3 regions of the Paenibacillus aurantius genome follow, and region 3 is predicted to be linked to each of the others. Evidence: predicted binding sites of a transcription regulator. Region 3 holds the regulator's gene; each other region holds the start of a gene.
The links. The regulator LexA, encoded in region 3, represses DNA repair genes until DNA is damaged. The targets are predictions, from matches to a motif close to CGAACATATGTTCG.
Positions count from the first base shown of each region.

Region 1: a site for LexA is predicted at 2,599-2,612, ahead of MJA45_RS17100 (YhjD family protein). Genes of this name have one in related genera too.
Region 2: a site for LexA is predicted at 2,344-2,357, ahead of MJA45_RS18530 (YolD-like family protein). Genes of this name have one in related genera too.

Region 1 is NZ_CP130318.1:3,791,900-3,798,620, forward strand. Features, by position in the region: gene lysA (diaminopimelate decarboxylase) at 1-842, opposite strand, end outside; gene MJA45_RS17090 (stage V sporulation protein AB) at 942-1,361, opposite strand; gene MJA45_RS17095 (stage V sporulation protein AA) at 1,342-1,995, opposite strand; gene MJA45_RS17100 (YhjD family protein) at 2,146-2,580, opposite strand; gene sigF (RNA polymerase sporulation sigma factor SigF) at 2,712-3,467, opposite strand; gene spoIIAB (anti-sigma F factor) at 3,479-3,925, opposite strand; gene spoIIAA (anti-sigma F factor antagonist) at 3,922-4,275, opposite strand; gene MJA45_RS17120 (D-alanyl-D-alanine carboxypeptidase family protein) at 4,482-5,657, opposite strand; gene hisC (histidinol-phosphate transaminase) at 5,867-6,721, shown strand, end outside.
Region 2 is NZ_CP130318.1:4,094,594-4,101,314, reverse strand. Features, by position in the region: gene MJA45_RS18545 (IS3 family transposase) at 1-153, opposite strand, end outside; gene MJA45_RS18540 (transposase) at 141-476, opposite strand; gene MJA45_RS18535 (HEPN domain-containing protein) at 679-1,701, shown strand; gene MJA45_RS18530 (YolD-like family protein) at 2,378-2,713, shown strand; gene MJA45_RS18525 (tetratricopeptide repeat protein) at 2,810-3,202, shown strand; gene MJA45_RS18520 (hypothetical protein) at 3,209-3,502, shown strand; gene MJA45_RS18515 (hypothetical protein) at 3,596-3,997, shown strand; gene MJA45_RS18510 (phosphotransferase family protein) at 4,197-5,183, shown strand; gene MJA45_RS18505 (metallophosphoesterase family protein) at 5,342-6,079, shown strand; gene MJA45_RS18500 (ABC transporter substrate-binding protein) at 6,365-6,721, shown strand, end outside.
Region 3 is NZ_CP130318.1:3,581,580-3,588,300, forward strand. Features, by position in the region: gene MJA45_RS16010 (HAD family hydrolase) at 1-381, opposite strand, end outside; gene MJA45_RS16015 (hypothetical protein) at 427-942, opposite strand; gene MJA45_RS16020 (DUF896 domain-containing protein) at 932-1,123, opposite strand; gene MJA45_RS16025 (LysM peptidoglycan-binding domain-containing protein) at 1,289-1,444, opposite strand; gene lexA (transcriptional repressor LexA) at 1,817-2,434, shown strand; gene glnA (type I glutamate--ammonia ligase) at 2,563-3,903, opposite strand; gene MJA45_RS16040 (MerR family transcriptional regulator) at 3,925-4,338, opposite strand; gene MJA45_RS16045 (methionine gamma-lyase family protein) at 4,417-5,667, opposite strand; gene hflX (GTPase HflX) at 5,654-6,721, opposite strand, start outside.

The sequences.
Region 1 (6,721 bases), 210 kb from region 3:
TCGTGGCTTGTGAAATGGGAGAGGATATTTTCCGTAATGGCTTTGACATAATCGCCGACCGGAAGAGGCGTGTCTCCCTCTACATAACGAATGCCGAAGCCGCCGCCCAGGTTCACGACCTTGAAGGTCACCCCGAGCTCGGAACGAACGCGGGTCGCAAAGCCGATCATCTTCTCTCCGGCCAGCTTGAAGCCCTCTACCTCGAAGATCTGGGAGCCGATATGAGAGTGAATGCCAAGCAGGTCGATATGGGGAAGCTTGGAAGCCTCTTCCACCGCCCGGAAGGCGGAGCCGTTGTTCATGTTGAAGCCGAACTTCGAATCCTCCTGGCCCGTCGTGATATATTCATGCGTATGGGCCTCCACGCCCGGCGTGAGGCGCAGCAGAATGCGGGCGCACTTCTTATGGTCGGCGGCGATGGCGTTCAGAAGGTGAAGCTCGGTAAAGTTATCGACGACGAAGCATCCGATCCCGGCATCCAAGGCCATCTCGATTTCGTAGGGCGTCTTGTTGTTCCCGTGGAAATGAATCCGCTCCGGCGGGAACCCGGCCTGCAGGGCGGTATGAAGCTCCCCGTCGGATACGACGTCGAGCGAAAGGCCTTCCTCCTCCACCAGCCGGCACATGGCCATGACACAAAAGGCTTTGCTCGCATAGGCCACCTGGAAGGAAAGCCCGGAGGCCCGGAAAGCTTGGACGAATTCCCGGCATCTTTGGCGGATGAGCGCCTCGTCCATGACATATAACGGAGTGCCGAACTGCGCGGCAAGCTCCATCGTATCGCAGCCGCCGATCTGAAGGTGGCCCTGTCCGTTGATTTGACTCGTTCCGTGTAGGTACATGACTGGTTCCTCTTTCATCCGTAAAATCGTTTTACTTATTAAAGTAACATACGGATACGGATCTGACAATCCTGACAGGTACCGTGTTTTTCCGGCCTTTCAATAGACAAGCCATTCGAACAAAGACCCGAGCACCTTCCCGAGAATCATCGCGAACAGCATATGCATCATATACTTCTTCATGCCGATCCGTTTAGCCAGGATGGGGAGAACATTGATCACCTCGGTTAGGGCCGCCGCCAGAAGGCCCACGAAGCCTCCGGCGAGCAGGCCGGTCACGACCGTCGAGAACAGCGTTAGCCGGCCCGCCCAGTTGAAGAAGTCGGCAAAGGTCCAATACAGCGAACCGGCTATGACCGAGCCTTCGTACCAATGAATATAACGGTGAGACCGGGTCACCTGGGTGAGCCTCGGAATAATGTCCAGCACGACGAGAAACGCCACCATCCCGCTTCCGACGGCAATTCCGCCCGCGAGCCCGATCAGAATCTCCAGCAGATCAAGAACGGTTGTCCACATGGGCTTCGGCATCCTTCTTCCCCTGCAGCTTCATATACTCTTCGGTGATGATATAGTGATTCATGTTCTCCTGGTAAAGAAACATCTCCACCTCCAGAGGACTTGGCTCTTCGTTGAACTTCTTCTTGAACAAATGATTGAAGAAGAGAACCATCCCGATTCCGATGCCGAGCGAATAGGGAATCTGCAGAAAATACGGATGCTCGGACTGACGGCCGGTCAACAGCTCGTAGATGCGCTGGTGAACCTTGAGCATGCTCACGTCGGCATGAAAGTTCATAATCGCGAGACCTGATCCGATAAAAAGCACAAGCCAGACCAGCACGACAAGGACCAGGCGGGGAGGCTTGGGTTTGGCGGCGATCTCCACCAGGGCATGAGGCTCTCCGTAGTGCTCGATGACCAGATGCGGGGCGACGGCTTTTATGGCACGGATGACTTCCAGAATATCGATCAGAAGCATATTGCCGTCCAGAGGACCGGGCTGCCGGATGATCAAGCTCTTCAGCTTATGGTCCCATTCCGGCCCGGTCAGCAGCTGGGCAATCTGGCTAAGGCGGATGGGCTCGTCCGGATTCAGGGCTGTCCTCTTACGGAAGCGGATATAGAGCACGGAATTGTCGGGTTGGTCCACTCTCCATCACCTCTTTGGCTGGCGTCTCCCCCCCTCGTCCATTCATCAGGGAGGAAGCCGCACTCTTTAACAAAGTATGCCAAAAAGGGAAGACAATTATGTCCCGTCGGGCGGGATTCCCTGCGTACTGGAAGAGGCAGGGTCCGGCCGCTAATGGATCTCGTAGCCAAAGTAGGCGGCAAACCGGATGCGCAGCTCCGCCTCCACAAAGACCCAGCGGAGAAAGACGCGGTCGCTGTAGCCTTGGTAGACGTAGAGATGGCGGATTCCCTCCTCATCCTTCGTTTCCAGATAAACCTGGACACCCCGGCGGCGCAGCTGCCTACGGACAGCAGTTAAATCGGTATGTACGGTCTTCATGACCTTATCGAGCATTTCGAGATAGGCCGCTTTCAGCTTCATCGTGCTGCTCTCGATTTTTATGCGGTTGCGCTCCAGCACGGTCAGCAGAATCGGCAGAAGGATGAACTCCTTGATCAGCGCCTGATCCTGAAGTCCCAAGGTTCCGGGGACGCGAAAAGCGGACTCCCCGGCCGCCGCCCCGGCAAGCCGGGCGGAAGGTTCGGATGTCGGTTCCTGCTCCATAAGACTGTCCTCCCAATCGGAACGTTTGTTCTTATTATATGCGCCCTTGACTATCTTATGCAATTCTCTTTAGGGCCCGAGCCCTATTTCTTCCCCGCTTTCCCTTTCTCCACAGAAAAAAGACCAAATCGTCATTGGGCGATTTGGTCTTTGATCGACTGCAAAATTTTCTTTTCGAGCCGGGACACCTGCACCTGCGAGATGCCGAGCCGGCTTGCTACTTCGGATTGGGTCTGATCCCGGAAGTACCGCAAATAGACGATGAGCCGCTCCCGTTCATTCAGCGTGCCGATCGCTTCGTTCAGCGCCAGCTTCTCGAACCACTTCTCCTGGGATTCGTCCGATATTTGATCCATCAGCGTAATGGGATCTCCGTCATTTTCGAACACCGTCTCGTGGATGGAGGACGGCGGCTTGTTCGCCTCCTGCGCAAAGACGACATCCTCGGGGGAGATGCCGAGCGCCTCGGCCACCTCGCTGATCGTAGGAAGGCGGCCCAGCGTTTTGGACAGCTCATCCTTCGTCTTGCGCACCTTGTTCGCCAGCTCCTTAAGGGAGCGGCTCACCTTCAGCGTACCGTCGTCCCGCAGAAAACGCTGAATCTCCCCAATGATCATGGGCACGGCGTACGTCGAAAATTTGACATCGTAGGACAGATCGAACTTGTCTACGGACTTCAGCAGGCCGATGCAGCCGATCTGGAACAGATCGTCCGCTTCGTAGCCCCGGTTAAGGAAACGCTGAACCACCGACCAGACGAGACGGATGTTGCAGTTGACGAGAGTATCCCGGGCAATCGGATCGCCGGACTGGCTCAAGGCAATCAGCCGTTTGACTTCACTGTCGTCCAGATAGCTGTGAGAGGCATGCTTCAAATCTGAATTCATAGACCAGACCCCTAATTAAAAAGCGCTTTTTTGGATTCGATTCGCTTGATCATCCGAACGACGGTTCCCCGCCCCACTCCGGTCTCAATTTCCACATGGTCCATAAAGTTTTCCATAATCGTAAAGCCCATTCCGGAACGCTCCAGCTCGGGTTTGGACGTATACAGCGGCTGCATCGCCTGCTCAAGGTCGGGAATGCCCGCCCCTTCGTCCTCCACGGTGATCCGTACCGTATCGCCGTCGATTTCGGACGTGATGGTGACGGTTTGGTCGGGATCATTGTCGTATCCATGAATAATGGCGTTGGTGACCGCTTCGGATACGACCGTCTTGATGTCGGTCAGCTCATTCATCGTCGGGTCCAGCTGGGAAATGAACGAGGCCACGGCCACCCGGGCAAACGCCTCATTCTCAGAACGGCTCGCAAACTGCAGCTTCATAAAATTGGCTCCGCTCATGATACGACCTCCAGACTGGAAATCGCTTGACGCTCGTTTTCCTGGATCGATACGATTTTGAACAGGCCCGACATTTCGAACAGCCGGTAAACCGACGGATTCACGTCGCAGACGACCATTTTGCCGCCGCGGCCGGTGATCAGCTTGTAACGCCCGAGAATGACCCCGAGACCCGAGCTGTCCATGAAGGACAGGTCCTTAAGGCTTAGGATGACGTGGGAGACGGCACCCTTCTCGATGGCCTCCTCCATTCCCATCTTGACCGTTTCGGCGGTATGATGGTCCAATTCCCCTTTCAGGCGGACGATCAACGTTTTGCGCTTCTGCTCGAGTTCCATTTGTAAGCTCAATCGATACACTCCTTCCGCTGCTTCACGGATAACCGCACCCTCCGGCACTTGGGCTGGACGGGGTTACCGAAGAAAGATCCGGGAATGGGATTCCTTGATGATCTTTAGAACAAAGAGTTCTACAGGGGAAGGAGGTTTCCTGCACCGACGACAAAACTAGAAGAAATCAGCCAGAAGAAGTCTGCAATCGACTAAATCCGCGAAACTTATTTCAAGAAAAAGAGGTGCGAGGCGGTACGCTTCACCATAATCCAGAGCGTAGCCTTCTTGACCTCGACAGGAGACTCAAGTGGAAATTCCATCACGGCGCTGTTATCTTTGTAAACCACCAGCTTGCCGATCGGCTGTCCCGCTTGAATGGGCGCCTTCAGGTTGGAGTCCAGGACGATCTCGTGGCGGACGCCCGCGGGATCCTCGCCTTTCTTCATGAGAATGCCGTAAGGATGCTTGGCCGTCAGCGGAACGCTTTCCACCGCGCCCTTCTTCACCTGGAAGCTTCCGATTGTGTCCCCGGTCTTGAAGATCGGATGGTTCGTATATTGGCTGAAGGCGAAGTCGAAGAGCTTCGTCACTTCGGCGTTGCGCGTTTTGGTATCGGGTTCTCCCAGCACGACGGCAATCACCCTCAGGTTGTCCCGTTTGGCCGTTGCGGTCAAGCAGTATTTGGCTTCCACGGTGTAGCCCGTCTTCAAGCCGTCCGCTCCGGAGTAGAAGCGCACCAGCTTGTTCGTGTTCACCAGCCAGAAGGGCTTCTCGCTGTCCTTGCGCAGGTAATCCTGGTAGGCGCTCGTAAAGCGGGTAATCTCCTCATGCTTCAGCAGCTCGCGGGACATGACGGCGATATCGTAAGCCGATGTGTAATGATTGGCCACCGGCAGTCCATTCGTATTGACAAAATGGGTGTTCTTAAGCCCCAGTTCCTTCGCTTTGTCGTTCATCATCGCGACAAAGGCTTCTTCAGAGCCGGCGAGCTTCTCGGCCATCGCAACCGAAGCATCGTTGCCCGAAGCCATGGCGATGCCTTTCAGCATGTCTTCCACGGTCATCTCTTCACCGGGCTCTAAGAAAATTTGGGACCCTCCCATGGAAGCGGCGTATTCGCTCGTGCGGACTTTCTCGTCCATCTTAAGCTTGCCGGAATCCAGGGCTTCCATAATAAGCAGCATCGTCATGACTTTGGTGATGCTCGCGGGAGGAAGCTTCTCGTCTTTGTTCTTCTCGGATATCACCGTTCCCGTATCCGCATCGATCAAGACGGAAGAGCGGGCGTTCGGGGCAAGGTCAACGGACGCGTTCTTCTTCTCCTCCGCTCCGGCGGATGTGAGCACGAACAGCAGCGTCAGCTGAAGACACAACAAGGTAAGCAATCCTTTTCTAAGCATGGTCGGTTCTCCCTCCTGGTTATCACATCGCAGCTCCCCGCCTCTCCCGCAGAAGGTCAGACGAAGGAGTCATTGCTGTCAACCAGTCTTGCCCAATTTCTAGGGAAATATTCCCTTCGCTTCAGCATTCGTCATTCCAAAAGAAAATGCTTTACCACAGTAACGTGTTGGTGTATCATAGAACAAAGGAACCCAAGGGGGTACACTCGATGAACAGCTTCAATCGTCCGCAGCCAAGACCTGCCGTCCGGCAGATGAATGCCTACTCGCCCGGCAAGCCCATCTGGGAAGTCAAGGAGGAGCTGGCGCTCGACCACGTGATCAAGCTCGCTTCCAACGAAAATCCGTTAGGGGCTTCTCCCCTTGCCCAGGAAGCCATTCTCCGTCATTTGACCGACATCCACCGCTATCCGGATGCCCGCAGCCAGAAGCTCAAGGAAGCGATCGCCGCGGTCTATGGGGTCACCCCCGACCATATACTGACCGGCAACGGAGCCGATGAGCTCATTACGTTAATTTCCGAAACCTTCCTTACGGAAGATCATGAAGTCATCGTCCCAACTCCCTCCTTCACGGAGTACGAATTCGGGGCGCAGCTCATGGGCGCGACCGTCGTTCCTGTTCCACTCACGGAGGATTACCAGTACGACATCCGGGGTATTCTGGAGGCGGTCACGCCGCGGACCAAGATTCTGTATCTGTGCTCTCCGAACAACCCTACGGGAACTTACCTTCCCCGCTGCCAGCTGAATGATCTGCTTAAGAAACTTCCATCCTCTATCCTTGTGGTTGTCGATGCGGCCTATTCGCACTACGCCACTGAAGTGGACTACACGGATGGACTGGAGTATGTAAGAGCAGGCTGTCCGATCCTTGTCTTGAACACCTTCTCCAAAATATACGGGCTGGCCGGAATCCGGGTGGGCTTCGCCCTTTCGGACCCTCGGATCATCCGGGATATTCACCGGTGCAAGGAGCCGTTTAACGTCAACCTGCTGGCCCAGCATGCCGCGGCGGCCGCCCTGTACGACGAGGAGCACGTTCGCGCCTCGCGGCGGACGGTG
Region 2 (6,721 bases), 510 kb from region 3:
GCATTCCATGATCTTCGCCTTCAGCTCGTCGTCCTGGATCTGTTTGGCTGTAGGGTGTTGCTTGCGCGCTGCCCACTTGTAGTAACTGCTTCGGGCTACGCCTGCCAGTCGGCAAAGCAGCGTGATCGGATAGGACGGAGCTAGTTCTTCAATGGCTTGGTACGTTTGACGTTGTTCTTCTCTTCCCCCCTTTGCAGTTCGATAAGCTTTTTTAGCAACGCATTCTCCGCTCGGAGCTGCAATAGTTCTTCTTCCACCGTTGCCGGTTTCTTAGGTCTCCCTGTACTTGATGTGCCTCTTTTTTCCTTAAGCCCCTCGAGTCCTTCTCGTTCATAATGCGCTACCCATCTTCGAACCATTTTGTCGTTGATGCCCAAAGCCTTTGCTACGGTTTTGTGGCCCATACCCTCTACAACGAACATTTCCACTGCTCGCCGTTTGAATTCTATGTCATACGTCTTCCGAATTTCGCCCAAGAAAAATCCCCTCCAAGTAAACCATAGTGTGCTTTTTCCACACTGTCTACTTAAAGGGGATAATATCAAAAGATCGGCAGCTTCTTTACGCTAACGGGCAGGATAGTTTAAGCACTTTCACGAATACTTAGCCACGGCGAACTTACGAAGTGTTCGCTAAAAAGGCGTTATCGGAAATATCATTACTCAAGGAGAGAGCCTTGTGAAACAATATTCTTTAGATATTCTTTTACCCTTTAAACTTCCAATTGAGGATGATATTAAATTTGTTAGTGGGTACTTTTTCGGAGAATTTATTACAACATTTCATACCTACGGAAAAGAGATTAAATATAGTGGTGACGATACTCCTGTTATTGAAGAGAGCACTTGTATGTCTATTGTTTTTGTTCCAAAAGATGATTTCTTTAAAGACGAGGTAACTAAAGAGGATAGCTACAGAGTTTTAGTTCTTAAATGTATAGAATATATTAATAAATTTATTGACGCACTTAGAACCTGTTTTGGTCTAGATTATCTATACAATATTACCATAGCGGATTTACCCCAATATTTAATTATAGATTTGAACGGAGAAAGTTGTCTGTACTTAACAAAACCACAGGAAGTATTAAGAAAAGAGATACTATTGAGCACAGAAGGTATGAAGAGGTTAGGGAATACTCTTCATACTTGGGAACTTTACCCGGAGCAATTCTTAGTGGACAAGTTCTTTGATTCTGCAAAGTCGCATCTTTATAGAGAACAACATCTTGATGCTATTATTGATCTTCAAACTTCTTTTGAAATTTTTATACGAAATACCCATAGGTTAATACTGACAAAGCAAGGTGTAAGTACTGAAGAAATTGAAAAGGTAAGTTCATACGCTTTCCGTAATGTTATTGAACAGCATCTTGCTAAGCAACTAGGAGTAGATTTGAGATTTAACACTCTAGGGCCTATAAAAAATTGGTATGAAATACTTTATAACTTGCGAAATCAGATTGTCCATCAAGGTAGGACTTATGTTACTGGGAATGAAGCTTATGATGCATATGACGTGTATGTTGCTGCACGTAATTACATTTCTGATGCGCTAGTTGCAAAGGGTTATTTAGATCACAATGGGAAGGTGGACTTGAACCTTTTTCAAAAAAATGTTAATGGAAGTATTGATATAAATGAAATCGTTAAAAGCCTGAAGGAAAGAGGACTAATTGATAATGACTTGAAGTTAGAGTAAGAACTTAAAGGTGGATACGGGGAAGAATGATACTTCCGATAACAGAGCATTCACTCGTCGGGGGGCAAGTCCTCTCGGTCCGCCACGAGCATCTCAAGCTTTGGTGGAACGTGGATCGATGGACCTGCAGGTTACATCGTGTGTTATGCGTTTGCAGTTAAACCCAGCCATCAGAAACAAGGTGTTGGGGGAGCGCATATCCGCGAAGGTTTGCGTCTTGCGGCGAAGAACGGTAACTCGCATGTGTTACTAATAGGATACATTGACATTAAAAAATATGCTACAAATAAAGGGACTCATCTTAACGATGGGTCTTTTTGTTTGCTGCATATTGAATTGGACGAACTTATCCTTGAATAAAATATAATATGGAGGGGATGAAAATTGAAGATATTAACTCAGGTTGATTGGAAACTTATTGGATTTGTTGGAGTAAGTTTGTTGAACGAGTATATACTCATCTTCCGTTATCCCCGAATATATTATTGGAATGGGTATCGTGATAATCAAATTAAGATGAAACAAATAAAGCCAGTGATTATCCCAGATGATAAGAATAAAGCCGCATAGAAATTAAGTTGACTTGTCCTTAGGATGGGTCTTTTTGTTTCTTGCATAACTTAAGCCATCCAGAATATAATAAGAACAAATGTTCTTATAGGTGGTGCGATTAAATATGGGAAAGAAACTCGTAGGGAATGGGATTTGGGAAGCGTCACGCATGATGCTGCCGGAACATCGAGATCGCATTATTACATATAGGCGAGACTTGAACATCAAAGAGAAACCTATCCTGGACGAGCAGAGAATTATGGAACTAGTAAGAGTGATATCCGAAGCAATTTTCACAGACAATGAAGTAAAGGTTTCGGTTTTCGATGATTATGAGGATCATATACATATCGGCTGCATTGATAAAATAGACACATTAAATAAGCAAATCAAACTCATACATAATAGTGATTTCGTTTGGATTAAATTGCAGGATATCCTTGAAATACAATTAATCTGAGCAAAGCAACCTTATTATTGTTGGTTATTTTTTGATGTGGTACTATAGTCTTGTTCCAAGTTTTGTAAAGTCGGTAGATTCATTGAGGAGATAACAATGATCACTTTTTTGAAGCGGCTTTTGAGTTCGCCTAAACAAGTCGAGAAAATAAAAGAAGTAGTTGTTGAACCGGCACGGACTAGGGACTCAGAAAAAATGAAGGTTGAGAGAAATCTTAAGGGATCTGAGTATGAAAAGGAAGGCAAAATTGAACTTGCTATTGAGTTGTATGAAAAAAATGTAGAAAAGGGTTTTGACGGAAGTCACCCTTATGACAGTTTGTGTGATATCTATAGAAAGCAAAAAAGGATCAATGATGAAATAAGGGTGCTTAGAAAAGCTATTAAGGTTTTCGAGAAGATTAGTGATTTGCGCTCAGACAAGCGTCCAAAACTAGAGCGCTATAAAGAGAGATTGAAAAAGGTAATTGAACTGCGTGATAAGAGGTGAAGGTGAGTGAGACTAAAATTTTCTTTGAAAAAGAAGAGTGCTTACTTTAGCCAAGAACAACTAATTTTTCTAGAACACTATATTGATGATCCTTCGAACTGGAAAGGACTAAAACAGGATTTCATTTCATTAGCACTTATCGAAGTTGGAGCGAATCATATTATAGTTGATGTTGAGGATACTGGTAATCGGTGGCGAAAGCATTTTGCCAGGAATTTATGCTTAAAAGGAAAATTAGATGATCTCTGTGTTCCTTATGGTAAGAGTAGTAGAGAGCTATTTGAAGTTCAGACTTTGTAAGTAACAAGATATTGTCCCGTAAGGAGTTCCCATTGTAACATTTACCTGCTGCTGGACTTTTTCTATTTTTTAATGTCCATAGAGGAGATAAATATGAAAAGCGCTATAAATCATACTCTGGGAGCCAAGCAAAAGAGATTTGAATGGTACATAGACTCAAGTAACAATGTAAGTGTCAAAAGGGACTTTCACGAATATTCATTTTCGGCTGAATTGATTTCTGCAATACATAATTTTGTAAAGAGTCATCCAGATACACCTCTTGCTAATAACGTAAGCAAACTTGGTAATGGTACAGAAGTTGAAGGAATAGGAAAATTCATATTGGAATCACTAGAATTGACTGTTGCAGAAGCTCAACTTGCTAGTCAATTAGCAGCAATCTTTTGTAAGTCTGGTGTCTGGATAAGCAATGGAAAAGTCAGAGGAATGAGATTTAGTAGTTTAAAAGCGTGTGGCCACCCTCACTTCATGACTATTATAGTCAGACGATGATGAATTAATATTTAATGAAGGATCATTAAACTAAAGTCCCAGGGAGCAGTTACCATTAAATTCAGTATAGTAATATTTGCATCGGGGGTTGGTAGTTATTAATAAAAAGAAGTTGTCCAAGGAATATGTGGGTGATTTTTTAGCATCAGAGAATTTGTTAATGAATTTGACCCTAGAATTCGACTAGGAAGGGCCTACGGTGAAAGACTCGGCTAGACTGTTTGATTTTCAAACGGTTAACGAAGACATGGTCAGGAGGCTGTTCGCTGCTTTCGACTCCAAGGCAAGCATTACCCAAGTCTCGCCCTTGACGAAAGGCATGAGCACCAGCAATTATGCCTTACGGACAGACAGCGGTAGCAAGTATGTGTTAAGGATTTATCCCGCTAACAACGACCACAGCGGGATTGAGGCGGCAGCCTATCAGTATGCAAAAGCAAAGATTCGCGCCCCAGAGATTTTCTATTTCGATGATAGCAAGCAGATTACCCCTTTTTCTTACCTAATCATGGTGTTTATTGAAGGCTCGACGCTAGGGGACTTTATTACCGAGAACGAGGGATGTCCCGACGATGTCGTGCATCGAATCAGCAGCTCGCTTGCCTTGCTGCATCAAACCGAATATTCTCATATGGCGCTGTTAGACGAGCATTTGCAGATCGCGGAACAGCTTGAATCCTTCGCGAGCCAATATTACACCTTACTAAACGGCCTTGCAGGAACCCATATTCAACCTTCAACTAAAGAGAAGTGCATGCAATTCCTGGTGAATCACGCCGCATTGGTAGAGAGGATTGCAGACAAGCATGTGTTCTCGCATGGCGATTTCATTTTCTCCAATATTATGGTCACGCCTTCATTGGAGCCTTGTTTCATCGACTACGAGTACTGTTTCGCGGCGCCTGTCTTTTATGACATAGGCAAATTCTTCAGGACAAGGACGCAAGTCGAGCGCTATATCGGCGCAGATACCATTGCCGCCTTCCAGGAAGGCTACAACCGTAAGGCGAGAGAGCCTTTGCCTGAGGAGTGGTACGCGCTGTCCAAGCTTGCCGACATATCCACTATGCTCCACCTCATTAATAAACCGCAAATTCCTGATGGTTGGGGATCGGCGATTGACGGTGAGATCGAGAAGAATTTGAAGCTGCTGGCCGGGGAAGCCGGGCCGTTATCGAATAAATGAAGTGGGATTTCAGTATTTGATTGCTAACATGAATCATTGAGCTAAACGGGTACGAGAGAGCAGCTGTGGATCCCATCGCTTTTATTGCCTCTAGGCCAATCATTAAGTATGAGGCTGGATAGCTACATATATAAAGGCTGAAAAGGAGACCTAAAAAGATGTTTGCTGTTATAACCGATATACACGGTAATTACCCAGCATTGAGAGCTGCTCTTCAAGCAATTGATGAATCAGGGGTTGACCGTATATTTTGTCTTGGTGACATGATCGGTATCGGTCCTGATAGTAATGAAGTGTTACACATGCTGTTCGCCAGGAATGATATTTCTATGATAACAGGTAACCATGATGAGGCAGTTTTAGCACTTCTTAACGGAGACGAATACCCAATTAGCCATTTGCATGTAAGAAGCCATCATGAATGGATAGCAAGTAGACTGGAGGAATCACTTATTCAAAAGCTGAACACTCTGCCCAGGGCTATAAAATTTAGGCAGGAAGCCTTAGACGTATTGATGATTCATTACCATATAAATCAAGAAAAATCTAAAGAGCACATTAGTAAAGACCCCTTTAGTTCTGTTGTTGAACCCAGCTTACCCAATCTCGTTGAGCTATTTTCTGACCGTCAAGAAAACCTAATTTGTTTCGGCCATCATCATCCCAGCCATTACTTTGCGAATCATGATCATACGTTTCTGAACCCAGGTTCACTTGGTTGTTACGATAAACCTGCCGCTCGGTTTGCACTTGTACATATTGCTGAAGGGCAATCAAGGATTGAGTTGAAGGAGGTTAAGTATGACAATACAGAGTTCCTAAAATCTTATTCCAAATTAGAGGTTCCTGATCGTGATTTCATTCTCAAGATTTTTCATGGTAATCAACTCCGGTAATTGATTTTGCTAACGAGAGACGATAGTAAAATAAAGGAAATTAACGAGGCTGCCGCGAATAAGTACGGCAGCCTCGTTAAGCTAACGGGCAGCATTGCGTAGTAAACACTTCTTGAAGGAAATCTTAACGAATTGGAATAAGCTGAACAACGGAATTTGTTCATCTTATGGAGATAGATGTTGCTGCTTAGGAATTTTCACTCACTTATTTTCTTGGTCGGACACGATATGTCAGGGGATCCTTCCTATACTGGAATGGCAAGACATCTTAAGGAGGCGAAAGGAATGAAGCTTACCATCGCGACGCATGACGATCAACGGATGGCGGTCATTCAGGAAGCGGTCAAGCAATTCCGCAAGGAGAACCCGGACGTATCCGTAGTACTGGAACTCGTGCCGAACAAGGCAGAGTTGATCCGTAGGCTCACGAGCGGTGAAGGCCCGGACATTGTGGAGTGGGAAGGCACCAACATGGGGCAATGCCTGGATGCCGGGATCTTGTCCGATCTGCGGGAATTTATCCTGCGAGACAAGGTCGACATGGGCAACTATTTTCCGCGCATCGCACAGTCCGTAGAATCGAACGGACGGATCGGGGCGTTGCCGGTCATGACTGAGACGCTCGGGGTCTTCTACAACAAG
Region 3 (6,721 bases):
TCTAGGAAACCGCTCCGCCAGTTCAGCTCCCAGCCCGGCGTCTTCAATGCCGATTCCTTTCAGTCCGCGCGTCCAAGCCTCCTTCCGGTAGCCCGGCGCTAACGCCTGCAGCTTGCGGAAGCTGTCATGCTCCCCTTCCGTAAAGTTAGCCCATAACCCTTCAAAGGGATTGATTCCGATCATCTGGGTAAAAGGATACGTTTCATATCCTTCATATAAAGCCCGGGCTTCCTTACGGACGGACGCTTCCAGTTCCTCCGGCTTGATGTCCGGATACCATTCAGCCGCTGAACGGCAGGTTGCCTCAAAGGCCTCCCGGACGCTGCGCTCGTCCCAAAGAAGCGTATCATCCAGATCAAACAAAACCGCCTTCAATGCCATTATCTGCTCCCCTTCTCTATCTCTGGTGTTTGCGGTAACAACCGCTTACTTGCTCTGCTCCGTCAGCTTCACGCCGTGACGTGCGGCGTACTCCCTCAGCCTGGCGGAAAGATCCCCGATCGGCATCCGGTGAAGGAAACGGGTAAAGATCCAGCGGACTCTCTTCTCCTTCAGCTGAATAACCGCGGTTCTCGGCGAAAGAATAATCTCGTCGATCTCTCCCGGTTCCAGCCACTTGTCGCCGGCGAACCGCCGCGAGGAGATCCGGTTCCGACCGATCCGGAGGATAGGCCGCCGGAACGCAAACAGGAAGAGACCAAGCAGACCGTAACAGGCTACCGTAATCCAGAACGAAGTATCCTGGTCATAGTATCCGTAGAAAGCGAGGGCATAAGCTGCGGCGAACAGAATGAGAACGAGGGGCAGAATCCAGCTTCTGCCGCGAAACACTTCCACCTCTTCGGTGCCCGAGTAGGAAATTCGCTCCTGTCCCTGCTTAAGCCTGCGCTTGTTAGCGGTCTTCCGGTTCTTCTCTACCATTCGTTCCCACTTACGGGACATTGTCTTCCTCATCCTCTACATACTTAATGGAATCCAGTTGAACCTTCAGACTGGATTTGAAAGCTTCTATATAAATTTTGCGAAGCTCGTTTCGTTCTTCCACTTCCTCGTCGGTAAGACCTACGGTTTTGGCTTTGCGCGCCAGTTCGTTAATTCTTGCAATGGTTTCGTCCATTCCCATTAGGTTTCGCCTCCCTGCTGTACGGCTCGTTTCTTTCTTACTTTGCCATTAACCCCCCGGCCTGTCAAGGGACGGCTAGAATGTCAAAAGGCCTTCCGTGTCTACGGAAAGCCAGTCCATAAAGTGCTCTAAATTCGCGTTAGGAGGACAACCCATTGCACCGGGTTAGGGCAAGTATAGAATTTGTCCCGGTCTAAGAGTAGTTCCTTCCAGATGATTAAGCTTCTTGATCTGCTGCATATACGAACGCACGCTCTCTCCCTTAGGAGCGTTCTCCTGGGCAATGCTCCAGAGCGTATCCCCCTTAATTACATCCGTCATTTTATGAGAAGCGGGAAGGGATTGCAGATCGTCGCTGCTCCCCGCGTATGCTTTAAAGAATAGGCCGAAGGAGAACGAAAGAGCTACGGCCAAAGTAAGAACAAGATAACGAATAGCCTTGCCCGAACGCTTATGGCTTACCGTCCCAGAACGCTTACTGCTTACCGTCTTCGTAAAGGAATTCACCGAAATCTCCCCCAAACATTTGTTCTGTTACGAGAATAACACGAACATGTGTTCAGGTCAACCATTTTTAGAACATTTGTTTCCCTTTTTGAGGAGAGCTGGATTTGTCGAAACTCGAACTAATGTTTGTACGAACTCCGGTTCTATGATATACTTTCCTTAATATTTCCTATTGGAGTGATGACTGTGAGCAAAATTTCCGGCCGCCAGCAGGCGATCCTGGATTTTATCAAAACCGAAGTGCGTGAGAAAGGCTATCCGCCTTCCGTCCGGGAAATCGGGGAAGCGGTCGGACTAGCCTCCAGTTCTACCGTGCACGGCCACCTCGAACGTCTGGAGAAGAAGGGTCTGATCCGCCGCGATCCTACCAAGCCGAGGGCGATTGAGCTCTTAGGAGAGGACAGCGAAGCCATGTTCTCCTTCTCGGTTGCCCGAGTCCCTCTGATCGGTAAAGTTACGGCAGGGGTACCCATTACCGCAACCGAGAATATCGAGGATTATTTCCCGCTCCCCATGCATTATGTCGGGGATGACAACGTCTTCATGCTTTCCGTCATCGGTGAAAGTATGATCGATGCGGGCATTCACAACGGCGACTATGTCATCGTCCGCCAGCAGCCGAATGCCAATAACGGCGAAATTGTCGTCGCCATGACGGAAGATGATGAAGCGACAGTCAAGACCTTCTATAAAGAGCGCGATCATATCCGCCTCCAGCCGGAGAATCCGACGATGGAGCCGATTCTACTTCAGAACGTAACGATTCTCGGGAAGGTCATCGGAATCTTCCGCGACATTCAATAGTAGGAACTCTACCAAGACCTGTGCCTCCTCGGCGCAGGTCTTTTTTGGCTGCACCGCTCTCTCCGCCCCCTATCGGCAAAACACGAAACCCCTTGGCCCGAAGGCCAAGGGGTCGTTTGCAAGCAAGATTAATAAAGGGTGATATACTGATCGCGTTCCCAGGAATGAACCTGGGTGCGGTACATGTCCCACTCGATTTCTTTCAGCTCATAGAAATGGGAAAGAGCATGCTCGCCCAGAGCGTCGCAGATCACTTCGTCGCGAATGAGCTCGTTCAAGGCCTCTTTCAAATCGGCCGGCAGGCTTGGGATGCCTTGCTCTTCTCTCTCTTCTTCGCTCATGACATAGATGTTGCGGTCGGTCGGAGCCGGCAGAGACATCTTGTTCTCGATGCCGTCCAAGCCGGCCTTCAACATAACGGCGAGAGCCAGATAAGGGTTGGCGGCCGGGTCCGGATTGCGCACTTCCACCCGGGTGCTCAGCCCGCGGGAAGCCGGGATCCGGATCATCGGACTGCGGTTGCTCGCCGACCAGGCCACGTAGCAAGGAGCCTCATACCCGGGAACAAGACGCTTGTAAGAGTTCACCGTCGGATTCGTGATGGCGGCGAACGAGCGGGCGTGCTTCAAGATTCCCGCCATGTATTGTCTCGCCTCATCGCTCAAGCCCAGCTTATCCTTCTCGTCGTAGAAGGCGTTCTCGCTGCCGCGGAACAAGGACTGGTGGCAGTGCATCCCGGAGCCGTTCACCCCGAACAGCGGCTTCGGCATGAAGGTCGCGTGCAGGCCGTGCTGGCGGGCGATCGTCTTGACCACGAGCTTGAACGTCTGGATCTGGTCGGCCGCTTTGATGGCGTCGGCATATTTGAAGTCGATTTCGTGCTGGCCGGGGGCTACCTCATGGTGGGAAGCTTCGATCTCAAAGCCCATTTCCTCCAGTGTCAGCACAATCTCGCGGCGGCAGTTTTCCCCGAGGTCCGTAGGGGCTAAATCGAAGTAACCGCCTTGGTCGTTAAGCTCCAGCGTCGGGTTGCCCTTCTCGTCGGACTTGAACAGGAAGAATTCCGGCTCTGGTCCGACGTTCATCGTCGAGTAGCCTTTATCGTTCGCTTCCTTCAGCACTTTCTTCAGAATGCCGCGAGGATCCCCGGCAAACGGAGTGCCGTCCGGCAGATAAATGTCGCAAATCAGACGGGCGATGCGGTCTTCCGCCACCCAAGGGAAAATGACCCAGGTGTCGAGATCCGGATACAGGTACATATCGGATTCCTCAATCCGCACATACCCTTCGATGGAAGACCCGTCGAACATCATTTTGTTGTCCAATGCCTTTTCCAGCTGGCTGACCGGGATTTCCACATTCTTGATGGTGCCGAGGAGATCCGTAAACTGCAGGCGGATGAATCTTACGTTTTCCTCTTTGGCAATGCGCAGAATATCTTCTTTGGTATATCCTTTGTTGTAACCCACTGTTAAATCTCCTCCCATGAATTAATGAAAAAATCGGGAAAGCTCTCCCTGAATCAGAGAAACCTGACCGGGACGCTTGCCGCTGATCAACTGCTGCTTGAGCATCTTGTGGAGCTGGGTTTCCGTCAATTCCTTGCGCTTCATCTCGGTTTGTTCGGTAATGACCGTCGCCTCCTCGGAATCACCCGATACCGGGAGCAGGACCTGTTTGATTCCGGCTATGTTTACGCCCTTCTCAATCAGATCTTTGATCTCAAGCAGCCGTTGTACGTCGATGAATGAGTACAAACGCTGGTTCCCGCCCGTACGGGCAGGCTTAACCAATTCATGCTGTTCATAATACCGAATCTGTCTGGCGGTTAAATCGGTTAATTTCATGACTATCCCGATAGGGAACAGCGCCATGTTCTTGCGCAATTCATCATTGTTAGCCATAGCCAATCACTCCTGTGACGGTTAGTCACATTTATTGTACCGTTATCCCATAAAGGTGTCAAGAAATGTGAGGTTTAATTACAATAATCCGCGTTTGGCCATATTCTCAAGAGCGCATAGAACCCCCAGCTTGGCGTGGGAATAAGTCAAGCCCCCCTGCATGTAGCCGATATACGGCTCCCGGATAGGAGCATCCGCCGAGAGCTCCAAGCTTCCGCCCTGCATGAACGTGCCCGCCGCCATGATAACGGGGTGCTCGTACCCCGGCATGTCCCACGGCTCGGGAACGACGTGGGCATCGACGGCCGAAGCCTTCTGGATGCCCTGCACGAAGGCGATCAGGTGCTCCTCTCCCGTGAAGCGGATCGCCTGAATGAGGTCGGTCCGCGGCTCCTCCCAGCGGGGATGCGTCTCAAACCCGAGCCGTTCGAAGACGGCTGCAGCAAAGACGCTACCCTTGAGGGCCTGTCCGACCAGATGGGGAGCGAGGAAGAAGCCCTGGAACAAGCTGCGCGTCGTTCCCAGCATCGCCCCTACCTCTCCCCCGATTCCGGGTGCGGTCAAGCGGTAGGCCGCTTTCTCCACGAGATCGGCGCGGCCGGCGATATATCCTCCCGTTGCCGCAATGCCGCCGCCCGGGTTCTTGATGAGGGAGCCTGCCATAAGATCGACGCCGGCCTCCGTCGGCTCCGTCCGCTCGGTGAACTCCCCGTAGCAATTGTCGACGAAGACGATCACGTCCGGCCGGATCCCTTTGACGAAGTCGACCATTTCCTTAATCTGGCTCACCGTAAAGGACGGCCGCCAATCGTAGCCGCGGGAGCGTTGTATGCCTACCACCCGAGTATCGGGGGTCAGCTTCTCGCGAATGGTATCCCAATCGGGAGATCCGTCCCCGCGAAGAGGCGCCTCGTCATAGGCGATGCCCCAGTCCCCAAGGGAGCCGGAGCCGTCCTTTCCCCGGCCAATGACTTTGTGGAGCGTGTCATAGGGTCGCCCCGTAATGTACAGCAGCTTGTCCCCCGGGCGCAGAACTCCGAACAGAGCCGTTCCGATCGTGTGCGTCCCGGACACAAAATGAGGCCGCACCAAAGCGGCCTCCGCTCCAAACGCCTCCGCGTAAACCAGATCGAGCACCTCGCGGCCTCTGTCGTTATACCCGTACCCGGTCGAGCCGGCAAAATGAAAATCGCTTACTTGATATTTCTGAAAAGCCCGGATGACCTTCCACTGGTTATGGTCAACCGTTCGGTCCATTTCCTTAAGTCGGCCGTCGATCAGAGCTTCCGCCTGATCCACCACCTCTTCGATTCGCTTAGATGCCGTCATGCCGTTCTTTCTCTCCCTTATCCTCTGCTCCGTCCACTTCGTAGTCCGCAAGCTTATAGCCGTTTATCGCATAATCCGTTTCGTCCACTTGAACCTTCAGGAGCATCGTCCCTTCTTCTTCCCCGGTCGTAAGTACGTCGCCGATCCGGTACACGAGCGAAATCAGATCGCCCCGATCCGCCGGAATCCGGAACGTTTTGCGGTCTCCTGCGAGCCTCTCTTGGATGCGCTCCTTGATCCGCTCGAGATCACTATCCCGGTAGGCCGACACCTTCAGATAATCCCCTTCCACGGTCAGGAGCTCCTGTTCGGGATGGGACAGCAGATCAATCTTGTTAAACAAGGTAAGCTGCTCTTTGCCGTGGGCTCCGAGCTCTTCGAGAACCTCGCCGACAACCTTCATCTGCTCCGTCCTCATCTCCGAGGAGCCGTCCACGACATGCAGAATGAGATCCGCTTCGTTGGCTTCCTCGAGCGTAGCCCGGAAGGCGGCGATCAAATCATGGGGCAGGTTCTGGATGAATCCAACGGTATCCGTCAGGACGATCTCTTTGCCGCTTGGCAGGACCAGGTTGCGCGAGGTGGGATCAAGCGTCGCGAACAACTGGTTCTCCACGTACACATCGGCGTCCGTGAGCTGCTTAAGCAGCGTGGACTTGCCTGCGTTGGTGTAGCCGACGAGGGCGACTTGGTAAATGCCCGTCTTTTTGCGGCGCTCCCGGTGAAGGGTCCGGTGCCGGACTACCTCGGCGAGCTGCCGCTTCAGCTCGCTGATGCGGTTGCGGATGTGCCGGCGGTCGGTCTCGAGCTTCGACTCCCCTGGCCCCCGCGTTCCGATTCCTCCGCCGAGACGGGAAAGATTTTTCCCGTGGCCGGAGAGACGCGGCAACAGATAGCTCAGCTGGGCAAGCTCGACCTGCAGAATGCCTTCCCGTGTTTTCGCGCGTTGGGCGAAAATGTCGAGGATAAGCTGGGTACGGTCAATGATTTTGACATCCAAGGCTTCCTCCAGGTTTCGAACCTGGGCTCCCGAGAGCTCCTGATCGAAGATGGC